One region of the Photobacterium sp. 2_MG-2023 genome, then DNA from elsewhere that is predicted to be linked to it. Evidence: predicted binding sites of a transcription regulator. Region 1 holds the regulator's gene; each other region holds the start of a gene.
What was found. Region 1 encodes CRP, which controls carbon source genes, mostly activating them, when cyclic AMP is high. Its sites were predicted from a motif close to TGTGANNNNNNTCACA; they were not measured.

Region 1 (4,257 bases):
CGCGGCCAGGGCGCCATAGTGACTCCGGGCATCATTGAAGTCAGCAAGATAGCCGAACTGCCGGATGAAGAATACTTCGGGCCGCTGCTGCAGGTGGCGCGTTATCAGGAACTGCCTCAGGCGGTCGAGATGGCGAACAATACCCGTTACGGCTTGTCAGCCGGTCTGGTTTCTACTGACGACAGTGAGTGGGAATACTTTATCGATCATATCCGTGCGGGCGTCGTCAACCGTAACCGCCAGTTGACCGGTGCCAGCGGCGATGCGCCGTTCGGTGGTCCGGGTGCCTCGGGTAATTTGCGTCCGAGTGCTTACTACGCTGCGGATTACTGTGCATACCCAATGGCATCTATGGAAGGTGAGGCAACCGAATTGCCGGCACAGCTGTCTCCAGGGATCCAACTGTAATTCATACTTAACCCGTATTTTCGAAGGGGAACCGCATCATGGAAAGAGTGGAAAAATTGTTTGATGCCCTGTGGCAGGACTTTACTACCCGTCTTTGCCCGTCGGCGGCGCAGGTACACGATCTGCTGACAGAGGAAGAGCCTCTGCAGAATGATCATATTGCGTTGCGTACCTTTAATCTGCCTGGTGTCAGTCTGGATGTTCTGGCTGCACCTTTTATCGCCATTGGCTACAAGCCTTGCGGTATCTATCATTTCGAGCAGAAGAAACTGTACGCGGAGCACTTCGAGCACCCGAATCCGGCTGCCCCGAAAGTGTTTATCAGTGAACTGCTGGTTGGTCAGTGCTCTGCACAACTGCAGAACACGGTGCGTGCGCTGGTAAAGCAGATCCCTGACGGTGCAATGGATGATGCGTCTTTCCTTTATAACGGCCGTTTGTGGGAGCTGGATTTTGCGACCTATGAAATGCTGGCCGCGGAAAGCGAGTATGCCGGCTGGGTGGCCGCTCACGGTTACGGCGCCAATCACTTTACGGTAAGCGTCAATCAGCTGGAGCAGTTCACCGAAGTGGCGGCGGTTAACAGCTTGCTGCGCCACAACGGGTTCAGCATTAATGAAGCCGGCGGCGAAGTGAAAGGCAATCCGGCAGTGATGCTGGAGCAGTCATCCACTATGGCTGACCGTGTTGATGTGTCCTTCACCGACGGTGTTCGCACAATTCCCGGTGGTTTTTATGAGTTTGCCAAGCGCTACCATCAGGCAGACGGGGAACTCTATCCGGGCTTTGTCGAAGCGTCAGCCGACAAAATCTTCGAAAGTACCAATATGTGATTCAGCCTGACTGAAAAACACCTTAAACAGCGGCCTTTTGGTCGCTGTTTTTTTAGGTCAGGCTGTTGGTGTCAGTGCTGCTGATCCAAAGGCAGCACCCAGGCATCGTTGTCACGACTCAGGATCCCGGCGTGCAGACCGGCTTCCTGTTCCAGTAACAGACGGGGTGACTGAAACCCTGTCATTTCCACTGATGCTGTGAGGAAGCGGCCCATAGTGACCACAGGGCGGGTTGGCACCTGGCTGTGCTGCGCATTCGGGGCAAAACGTTCGATATCCATATCGCTGCATCCACATAAAACTGATATGCCAAATGTAGCAATAGGAATGAGGAAGGCAACTGAAAAACTGTGAGGTGACTAGAGGAACACGATGCAAAGCCGGGGGAGGGTGTGCAAATGCAAGAAAAGCCGCACTGGCGGCTTTTCTTATACTCACATTGGCTGCATCACAGCTGAGTGATCAGCGAGTGCCGTAAACCACTATGGTTTTGCCGTGGGCAGAAATCAGGTTCTGCTCTTCCAGCATCTTGAGGATGCGGCCAACGGTTTCACGGGAACAGCCTACGATCTGGCCGATTTCCTGACGGGTGATTTTGATTTGCATGCCGTCCGGGTGGGTCATGGCATCAGGTTGTTTGGCCAGATTCAGCAGTGTCTGGGCAATACGACCGGTAACATCCAGGAACGCCAGGTCGCCAACTTTCTGGCTGGTGACTTGCAGACGACGAGCCATCTGAGCAGACAGTCGCATCAGAATATCCGGGTTGACCTGGATCAGCTGACGGAATTTCTTAAAGGAAATCTCTGCCACTTCACATGGTGTTTTTGCACGAACCCAGGCAGTACGCTCCTGGCCTTCTTCAAACAGGCCAAGCTCACCGATGAAGTCGCCCTGGTTGAGGTAGGACAGAATCATCTCTTTGCCTTCTTCGTCCTTGATAAGAACGGCAACGGAGCCTTTAACGATGTAGTAGAGGGTCTCTGCTTTCTCGCCAGCATGGATCAGTGTACTCTTTGAAGGGTACTTATGAATGTGGCAATGAGAAAGGAACCACTCCAAGGTTGGATCTGTTTGCGGTTTACCTGGAACCATATTACTAACTTCCTCTGCAGTGTGTTGCCCAACAACGTCATTCCTTGAATTGGGGTTGGGTATAACAATATCATTGTTTGCCAACTAGGATATTCAGTCAACGGCTGGGCTGCAAGCGCATGTGAACATTCAGTCCAAGAGTTTAACTTTTTTCGACACGCATTGCTTGATATTGGGTGACGATAAATGCACATTTTGGACGCTTTACTGTGCACATGATCACACAGTTGTGACTTAGTTTTTAAATGCGGGTTTGAGTAGTAAGGAGCATCGCATGCAATCACGTGTTAAATGGGTAGAAGGTTTGACTTTTGTCGGCCAGTCAAACTCTGGCCACAGTGTGGTCATGGACGGCAACGGCGGCAATACGGCACCGAGTCCGATGGAACTGGTGCTGATGGCAGCGGGCGGTTGCAGCTCCGTCGATGTGGTCGACGGCCTGAAAAGTGCCGGCCAGGCCATCACGGCCTGCGAAGCAAACATGACCTCAGAGCGCCGCGAGCAGGCACCGCGTTATTTTACCTCGGTCAATCTGCATTTCGTGGTGACAGGCCATGATCTTGATGAAGCGCTGGTGGCCAAAGCGGTCGGTGATTCGCTGGAAAAATATTGCTCTGTGTGCCTGATGCTGGGCAAAGGTGTCACGCTGACACATTCTTATGAAATCGTCGCCGCTTAATGGTGTTTCGGGAAAGCCGTGCCGGTTTTCCCCCTTATTTTTCGGTGAGTAGTATGATCATCCCCTGGCAAGAATTGGATCCCGAGACACTCGATAATTTGATAGAACACTTTGTTCTGCGCGAAGGTACGGACTATGGCGAACGCGAGCTGAGTCTGGAACAGAAAGTCGCCAGAGTCAGGCAGCAACTGGACAGCGGCGAGGCCGTGATTATGTTCTCTGAACTCCATGAGACGGTTGATATTAAACTGCGCCGTTCACTGAGCGCAGAATAAAGCTGCCATAATGAAAAGCGGCAGCAGAAAACGGAAGCTGACGCCGATGAACGGGCCCGTGAAACTTGACTGCTTTCTCTGGCCCTGTTACTAACTGATTCCGTTAGGATTAACGACAAGGTATGTCATGTCTGCAAAACACCCGATCATTGCAGTAACAGGTTCCTCCGGAGCAGGAACGTCCACCACCTCGGAAGCCTTCCGTAAAATGTTTAACATGTTGAACATTCATGCGGCCTGGCTGGAAGGGGACAGTTTCCACCGGTTCACCCGTCCTGAAATGGATGTGGAGATCCGTAAAGCCAAAGAGCAAGGCCGTCATATCAGTTATTTTGGCCCGCAGGCCAACGACTTTGCTCAGTTGGGCAACTTTTTCCGCCAGTATGGCGAAGACGGCAGCGGCAAGTTTCGCCGTTACCTGCACACCTTTGACGAGGCCGTGCCGTATAACCAGATGCCGGGCACATTCACCCCCTGGCAGGATTTGCCGGAAAATACCGACCTGCTGTTTTATGAAGGGCTTCATGGCGGTGTGGTGGACGGTGATGTCAACGTGGCACAGCATGTGGATCTGCTGATTGGCATGGTGCCTATTGTTAACCTGGAGTGGATTCAGAAAATCGTCCGTGATACCCGGGATCGCGGCCATTCCCGCGAGGCGGTGATGGAGTCCATTGTTCGCTCGATGGATGATTACCTGAATTACATCACGCCACAGTTCTCCCGTACCCATATCAACTTTCAGCGTGTGCCGACGGTGGATACCTCGAACCCTGTCAGTGCCAAAGCGATCCCCAGTCTGGACGAGAGTTTTGTGGTGATCCGTTTTCGCGGCATCAAAAACGTGGATTTTCCGTATCTGCTGGCGATGATTCAGGGATCGTTTATGTCGCGCCACAATACCCTGGTGGTGCCGGGCGGTAAAATGAGCTTTGCGATGGAGCTGATCATGCGGCCACTCATCCAG
Region 2 (4,257 bases), on a different contig from region 1:
GTCCATCAGTTTTAACGCACGCAGTGCAGCCGTTTTTAAATCGCTCATGACTTTCTCCAGTCGATTATGTTCTACCAAGTGTTCTGTTCACTTTGCCCACTCAGACAGTAGTAACTCTGCCGATTGTAGCCTCAGAGAAACAGAAGCGGACTTGATTCCATGAAGACTCAGGCCCTTTACAGCGTGCCCGATCGACGTCCTTTTCACCGCGCAAGGTGGCATCACCTTGCCAGCCATTCATTTTTGCATCCTAATTCACAGAATTATCAGGATACTTACACGCAGATATCATCAACCTGCGATTCAACGCAGCCATTTTACCAAGGAGCTCAGAGGCAAACCATACAATAGACGTTTCCCAGGGTGGATAATGTGTTGATTCAGCACGCGGCTATCGTCATCTATCCGTCCGGATCAATTCTGAACCTTGTTCAGGAAAAGAAACGTTCAATCAGCCATTGATACAGCTGCCCGCCGATATACACACCGACAATGCCCATCACCCCGGATAACACAGGGGGAGCCGGAATCGGCAGTTTAAGCGCGGAAAACATCAGCCCAACTATCACACCTGCCAGTAAAGCCACTATCACGTCATGCATGCTATCACTCCAGTCGTTGATACCAGACTGGGAGTGCGATGCAATCCGGTCTGGAAATACTCACAGAGTGTAGACCGCAGAAAACCAAGTGTCTGCTGACCCCTTAAGCATGCGCGTACCGCCTGAGTGAAGGAAGAGTCAATTGACGGTTTTTACCGGCTTTTACTGAAAATGATTCAGATAGTTACTGATTCTGTTGACTACCGCCAGTGTCAGCGGCAAAGAAAATGCGAGGCGAAAAAAAACGCCACAGCTAGGCTGTGGCGTTTTCAATCTGACGGTTTCTGACTGAATTACAGTGACAGGAACAAACCTGCAATCGTTGCAGACATCAGGTTAGACAGCGTACCTGCGGCAACGGCTTTCATACCGAAGCGGGCAATGTCGTGACGACGGCTTGGTGCCAGACCACCCAGACCACCCAGCAGGATAGCGATAGAAGACAGGTTTGCGAAACCACACAGTGCGAAAGAAATGATCGCTTTGGTCTTCTCAGTCATCGCTACACCAGTTTCAGCAACCAGCAGGCCACCATCAGCCACATCTTTCAGGTACGGCGTGAAGTTCAGGTAAGCCACGAACTCGTTCACGACTATTTTCTGACCGATGAAAGAACCGGCAACCTGTGCTTCATTCCAAGGCACACCAATCAGGAAAGCCAGCGGCTGGAAGACATAACCCAGGATCAGTTCCAGCGTCAGTTCAGGCATACCGAACCAGTCACCGATACCGCCCAGAATACCGTTGATCAGGGCAATCAGACCGATGAACGCCAGCAGCATCGCACCGACGTTCAGTGCCAGTTGCATACCGGAAGAGGCACCCGCAGCCGCTGCGTCAATGACGTTAGCAGGCTTGTCATCGTGACCTTCATCATCTTTATCAACGCCCAATTGATCCACAGGCGTTTCTGTTTCAGGTTTGATGATTTTGGCAAATAACAGGCCACCCGGTGCCGCCATGAAAGAGGCTGCAATCAGGTATTCCAGCGGTACACCCATAGAGGCATAACCGGCCAGTACACCACCGGCAACAGACGCCAGACCACCACACATCACAGCGAACAGCTCAGACTGAGTCATCTTAGGTACAAACGGACGCACAACCAGTGGTGCTTCAGTTTGACCCACGAAAATGTTAGCTGTTGCAGACATGGATTCGGCACGGGACGTTCCCAGCGCTTTTTGCAGTGCGCCACCCAGAATGTTAATCACAAACTGCATGATACCCAGATAGTACAGTACGCTAATCAGTGCAGAGAAGAACACGATAACCGGCAACACTTTCAGGGCGAAAACGAAACCGCCACCACCGAAGACTTCAAACATCTTGCCTGATACCAGACCGCCGAACAGGAAAGAAATCCCCTGATCACCGTAACCGATCACATTGGCAACGAATTGCGACGCACCATACAGCACATCACGGCCTACCGGCACATACAGTACAAATGCGCCGAAGAAGAATTGAATGGCAAACGCGCCACCCACAGTACGTAAGTTAATAGCTTTACGGTTATCAGACAGCAGCACAGCCACAAGCAGCAGTACAACCATCCCAACCAGGCTCATAAACACGCTCATAGTTTATGGCATCCCTATAGTTAAATTTTGGCGTCTCGACAATTCGGCTCTCTCAAGAGTCGGGCGCATTATACGCATGGCAACTTACAGCATGTAATGCACACATCACACTTTGATTGGAAACCGAGTGAAAGATGAACATCAAGTGTGATAGAGGTCACACCAAGTCACCGCCTGATGGATAAAGAAAAGCCAGAGAAATGTCAAAATCATCAAGTTTGAGAAGGCAGTGCAAACAAAACTTCTGCATTTTTGCTAGTAGCAGCAGCAAGTGCCGCCAATGATTCTGACCTCAGTTCAGCCAGAGCCGCCAGCACTAACGCCACTCTGTCCGGCTGATTCGGCTCTCCCTGGTAACCGGCCAACGGCATATCTGGCGCATCGGTTTCCAGTAACATCGCATCGAGAGGTAACTGAGTCATTGTAGTTCGAGTTTTGTTCGCTCTGCGATAGGTGATCGTACCACCGACGCCAATTTTGATACCTAGATCAAGAAGTTGAGACGCTTGCTGCAAACTACCACTGAATGCATGATAAACCCCTCCCCGAATTGGCGGGCAAGATTTCAGGCATTGCATCAGTTCAGGGAAAGCTTTCCGGCAGTGAAGTATCACCGGCAGGTTAAATTGATTGGCTAATTCCAGTTGCCTGATCAGCCAGCCCTTTTGCTGCTGTCTGTCTGCATTCGGGATAGCAAAATCCAGCCCGCATTCCCCGACAGCCACACAGCGGTTGCCCGTCTCCTGACTGACCTTTTTCAGCCTGCTCTCCAGCTGGTTCAGTGTGTCGGCATTGTGCTCGGAAGCAAAATACGGGTGCATGCCCAGTGCATAGAAGAGTGCCGGCTGTGCAGGGGATGCCGTGCGGGCACACAATGTCTGAATGGGCTGCCAGTTTCGCGCCCCCACCGATGGGATCACGATATGGCTGACGCCAGCCTGCCCGGCCTGTGCCAGATAGGGCTCTGGATCACCGGCAAACGGCGGAAAATCGAAATGGCAGTGACTATCTATCAGCTGCACCTGAGGTATCCTTTTTCACTGACTGACACGCTCTTGCCCTGGCAGCGCGCTGCGCCGGATGACGGGCATCGTCTTCATCATAGCGGACGGGCGCACAACAGCGCCGGTTTTCCGGCACAAAGCCCATACGCTCGCACCAAGCATCATAGTGAGCCAGCCAACGGCGGATTAGAGTTAACACAGTGCTCTCCTCCTTGCAGTTCAGATTCAGACAGCCTGCATGATTATGTCAGGAATAGTTTGAATACTGAACAGTATCATTCCTGAGCTGCGTGACATCAAGCGAGCGAAGAGACATGATGCCAACCGAACAAAAAAAGCCCCTGAAATCAGAGGCTTTTTCTTTCGTAGCCTTAAGTCAACAGACAGGCATTAATGCTCGCGGGTGGCGCGGAAGTCCACCTCTGGGAAACGCTCTTTCGCCAGATTGAGGTTCACCATAGTCGGTGCGATGTAAGTGAGGTTATCACCCCCATCCAGCGCCAGATTCACTTCATTCTTGCGGCGGAATTCCTCGAATTTCTTGCCGTCGCCACATTCTACCCAGCGTGCCGTTGCCACGTTGACGCTTTCGTAAATGGCTTCGACATTGTATTCCGCCTTCAGACGGGCCACGACAACGTCAAACTGCAGCACACCGACGGCGCCGACGATCAAATCATTGTTGAGCAGCGGACGGAATACCTGCACCGCACCTTCTTCCGACAGCTGCACCAGGCCTTTCAGCAATTGTTTCTGCTTCAGCGGATCGCGCAGGCGGATACGGCGGAACAGCTCAGGAGCAAAATTCGGAATACCGGCAAATTTCAGATTTTCCCCTTGGGTAAAGGTATCGCCAATCTGAATCGTCCCGTGGTTATGCAGACCAATGATGTCACCGGCATAGGCGGTTTCAGCACGGGAGCGGTCACCGGCCATGAAAGTCACAGCATCCGAAATGCTGATGTTCTTGCCGATACGGACATGGTTCATTTTCATGCCCTGGGTATAAGTGCCCGATACAATGCGCATAAAGGCAATACGGTCGCGGTGTTTCGGGTCCATATTGGC
Region 3 (4,257 bases), on a different contig from region 1:
GAAGAGGTCCCTAAGTGCGTACTGACCAGTTATGCGGGTCGGGCTGATTATCTTATGGAAGTTGAATATAAACATCATCTTGAGCCATTAAAGGATGACGATGACAACATGCTGCATTTTCAGACTATGGAGCAGGTGAGGGATTTTCTGCGGCCACTTGGGATCAAGTCGATCACATTAAGGACGATTGATCCTCATGATGAATTCTCACTGGATGGTAAACCTGAGTGTTGCCAGGATGACATGACGATCAATGTATAGCCCGCTCTGTTATCAGAGCATAAAGTGGCGTTTGAGCAGTTCGGTGGTGAACTGGGTTTTGAGGTAAAAACCCCGGGGTAAGGTTTTGATCGGGTGGCCGTCTGCGCCGTAAGCATCGGTCTGTACTCTGCTGTTGGCGGCTTTGGGTCTCAGCTGCAGGACTTCACCATGGCGGGCTGTAATCTGCTCCACTTTTCCCAGTACGATCAGTTCCATCAGCTCTTCCCAGTCCTGGCGTAACCGGGCTTCTTCGTCGGCAGATGGACTCCACAACAGAGGAGAGCCGACATGGCGTTCAGTCAGCGGGATTTCACGCTCACCTTCTACGGGGATCCACAGGACCCGGGCGAGTTTGTGCCGGATATGGCTGTTTTCCCAGTTCACGCCCTGCAAGCCAATCAGAGGGGCAACGCAGACAAAGGTGGTTTCCAGCGGTTTGCCCAGATGGCTGATGGGAATAGTTTTGAGTTCAATGCCCAAATTGGCGAAATCAGGGACGGGCTGGCTGCCTGCCGTTGCCCCCAGATGCCATTCCAGCAACTGGCCCACCCAGCCTTTATCCCGGCGCAGATCCGGTGGGGCGATTTGTCCTGCCAGCTCAGCCAGCTCACCCAGAGTAAAGCCGGCCAGCGCCTGTGCCCGGCTGAGGAGTTCTGATTCTGAGTTAGGAGCGGGTTGTCTGGAGATCGTCATTAGGATGAGTAACTTTTCAAAAACGTGGCCATGCATTTTAACACATTTGATGCTTTGTGCTGCTGAATGACTGTCGGCTTGATCAGACTGTTTGCGTAGGATCCTGGGATTAAGATATCCACAGGTACTTTTTTGAACAATGTGTCTACTGTGTAAGCTGGACGTATTCACAGGGTTTTGTGCAGTATTTAAACGCCTCTGCGATGATTATTTGACCATTAATCATCAAGGGGTGTGGATAAAGCCGAGGGTGGTTGATCTTTAACCAGTGGCAATGATCCTCTGGAAAGTCATTTAATCTGTAGCTGTATTTTAAACTTAACCTCTATGTAAGAGATTGATTTTTAGTTATTTGTTGTTTTTTATGCACTAGTGCCGCAGTTGTTTGGATTCTGATTTATTGTTGATTAAATGGACAATAGGAGAGCTTCTACACACAACTATCCACAGAAAGCGTGAATAAATGTGGGAGAGGTCTCATTTCTTTGTTTATAACCTCTGAATTCCTCTTAAGTTATCCATAAAGTGAGTGCTAGGTAGGAAAAAACAGTGATTGATGACAATGAATGTTTACCCTGAGGCTAATTCTGTGAAAAAATCACTGTTAATTGATATTTTTACTTGAGGTCGTCCAGTGATTGATGGCGATGGATATCGCCCTAATGTGGGGATAGTTATCTGTAACAGCCATGGCCAGGTATTTTGGGCTCGACGATATGGACAACACTCTTGGCAGTTTCCACAAGGCGGTATTGATGAAGGGGAAACCCCGGAACAGGCCATGTACCGTGAACTGTATGAGGAAGTGGGTCTGACCAAAAAAGACGTCAGGATTCTGGCATCCAGCCGCCATTGGCTGCGATACAAGTTGCCTAAACGTCTGGTAAGGTGGGATTCCAAACCAGTTTGTATCGGACAAAAGCAAAAGTGGTTTTTGCTGAGTCTGGAATGCGATGAGTCTAAGGTGAACATGCAGCGTGGCAGTACACCGGAGTTCGATGGCTGGCGTTGGGTCAGCTACTGGTATCCGGTTCGTCAGGTTGTGTCCTTTAAACGGGACGTTTATCGCCGGGCGCTGAAAGAGTTCGCGGCGATGGCGATGCCTTTCAAGGAGCGCAAGGAACGCAAGTTAAAACGTAAACACAAGCGGAGTTAACCTAGGGAAAGTAACGCTTATGCTGACCCAGCTAAGAGAAATTGTAGAGAAAGTGGCCAGTGCTCCGACATTACTCGAGGCGCTGGATCTGCTGGTCGTCAGTATTTGCCAGGCAATGAAGACTGAGTGCTGCTCAGTCTACATTGTTCACGAACACCGCAAGCAATATATGCTCATGGCTACCCAGGGGCTGACCAAGCCTTCTTATCAGGTCGGGCTTGGGTTTGATGAAGGCCTGGTCGGTCTGGTTGGCCGTCAGGCTGAGCCTGTCAATGTGGCCGATGCGCGCCAGCACCCTAACTTCAAACATATCCCAGGGACCAACGAAGAAACCTTCCGCTCCTTTTTCGGCACACCCATTATCCATCAGCGTAAAGTCCTCGGTGTATTGGTTATCCAGCAACGCGATATGCGTGAGTTCACTGAAAGTGAAGAGTCGTTCATGGTGACACTGGCCGCACAGCTGGCGGTAATTCTGGCGCATGCCAAAGCGCAGGGTATGTGGCCAGGCCAGCGTGACGGACTGCATTTAACAGGTTCGGCCGCATCGACCGGGGTTGCCATCGCCAAAGCCTGGTGGGATGACAACCAGCCTCGGTTGGAAGCTGTGTCACCGGCCTCCTGTCTGGACAGAGAGTTTGAACAGGAACGCCTGAGCATTGCCATTGAGATGGCGAGTAATGAATTTCGCCGGTTGCGAAAACGCTTTGACAGCGAGTTGCACAAAGACACCCTGGCGATTTTTGATCTTTTCAGCCACTTGCTCAATGATCCCATGCTGCGTAAGGATCTGTTTTCCAAAGTGGCGGGCGGCGATCAGGCCGAATGGGCCGTCAGGCAGACAGTGGAGGCCTACTCTGTCCGCTTTGCCAATATGAAGGATGATTATCTGCGTGAACGGGCGCACGATATTCGCGAACTTGGCCAGCGCCTGCTGTTTTTCCTCCATAACGAAGAGGGTGTCGAGCACCAGTGGGATGCCCCGATCGTATTGCTGACCCGAGAGCTGACAGCCGCTATGCTGGCCAGCATTCCGCGCGATAAACTGGCCGCTGTGGTGGCTCAGGAAGGTGCCGCCAACTCCCACGCGGCGATCCTTTCCCGGGCACTGGGCATTCCTGCCATCATGGGGGTCGATTTTGTACCGGAGAAAGTCCACAACGCCCTGGTGGTGGTCGACGGTTATCGCGGCGATCTGCTCATTGAACCCAACCGGCAGATTCTGGCCGAATACAAGCGGTTACTGAAAGAAGAAAATGAGCTGACGGCTCTGGTAGAACAAGATCTGGATAAAGCGACGGAAACGAAAGATCAAGAAAGGATCTATCTGCATCTGAATGCCGGATTAAGTGCTGACACCAATATTGCAGTCAATAAAGGGGTCGATGGTGTCGGTCTGTACCGGACTGAAGTGCCATTTCTGCTGCAGCGCAGTTTTCCGTCGGAAGAAGAACAGGCTGCACAGTACCGCTCAATACTGGCCTCTTACCCGGGTAAATCTGTGGTAATGCGCACCTTAGACATAGGCGGCGATAAACCTTTGCCGTACCTTACTATTGAAGAAGATAACCCTTTTCTTGGCTGGCGTGGTATTCGTTTTACCCTGGATCATCCTGAAATTTTCCTCATTCAGGTCAGGGCTATGCTCAAGGCCAGTATTGGCCTTGATAATATGGACATCCTCTTGCCCATGATTTCAGGCATTCCTGAACTGGATGAATCAAAGGCATTGATTGATCGTGCTTTCAATGAAGTGGCTTTATATGCTGCCAGCAAAGGGCAAGTGCTTAAGCGGCCAAGATTGGGCATTATGATCGAAGTCCCTTCGATTTTGTACCAATTGCCGGCTCTGAAAGGGCGGGTCGACTTTATTTCGGTAGGCAGCAACGACTTAACGCAATATTTATTGGCTGTCGACAGGAACAATTCCCGTGTTGCCAGTGTCTATGATACTTTCCATCCGGCAGTTATTCAGGCACTGAAGCACATTCAGGATTCCAGCCATGCGTTATCAATACCGGTGAGCGTGTGTGGCGAACTGGCCGGTGATCCTCTCGGCGCCATACTCTTGGTTGGCATGGGATACCGCTCTTTAAGTATGAATACCCGCAACGTTGCCAAAATTAAATATGTCCTTCGGCATGCAA

Region 2: Q4491_RS06470 (NupC/NupG family nucleoside CNT transporter) is a predicted target of CRP. The motif match lies at 2,332-2,347, and genes of this name have one in related genera.
Region 3: rppH (RNA pyrophosphohydrolase) is a predicted target of CRP. The motif match lies at 1,419-1,434, and genes of this name have one in related genera.

The regions. Positions count from the first base shown of each region.
Region 1 covers NZ_JAUOQQ010000004.1:195,244-199,500, forward strand. The annotation lists gene astD (succinylglutamate-semialdehyde dehydrogenase) at 1-408, shown strand, start outside; gene Q4491_RS05535 (DUF1338 domain-containing protein) at 447-1,241, shown strand; gene Q4491_RS05540 (hypothetical protein) at 1,313-1,522, opposite strand; gene crp (cAMP-activated global transcriptional regulator CRP) at 1,704-2,336, opposite strand; gene Q4491_RS05550 (OsmC family protein) at 2,611-3,015, shown strand; gene Q4491_RS05555 (YheU family protein) at 3,069-3,290, shown strand; gene Q4491_RS05560 (phosphoribulokinase) at 3,418-4,257, shown strand, end outside.
Region 2 covers NZ_JAUOQQ010000005.1:192,232-196,488, forward strand. The annotation lists gene deoC (deoxyribose-phosphate aldolase) at 1-48, opposite strand, end outside; gene Q4491_RS06465 (XapX domain-containing protein) at 432-602, opposite strand; gene Q4491_RS06470 (NupC/NupG family nucleoside CNT transporter) at 896-2,185, opposite strand; gene Q4491_RS06475 (TatD family hydrolase) at 2,398-3,207, opposite strand; gene Q4491_RS06480 (hypothetical protein) at 3,191-3,388, opposite strand; gene prfC (peptide chain release factor 3) at 3,580-4,257, opposite strand, start outside.
Region 3 covers NZ_JAUOQQ010000002.1:163,709-167,965, forward strand. The annotation lists gene Q4491_RS03415 (DUF6482 family protein) at 1-261, shown strand, start outside; gene mutH (DNA mismatch repair endonuclease MutH) at 274-954, opposite strand; gene rppH (RNA pyrophosphohydrolase) at 1,589-2,110, shown strand; gene ptsP (phosphoenolpyruvate--protein phosphotransferase) at 2,130-4,257, shown strand, end outside.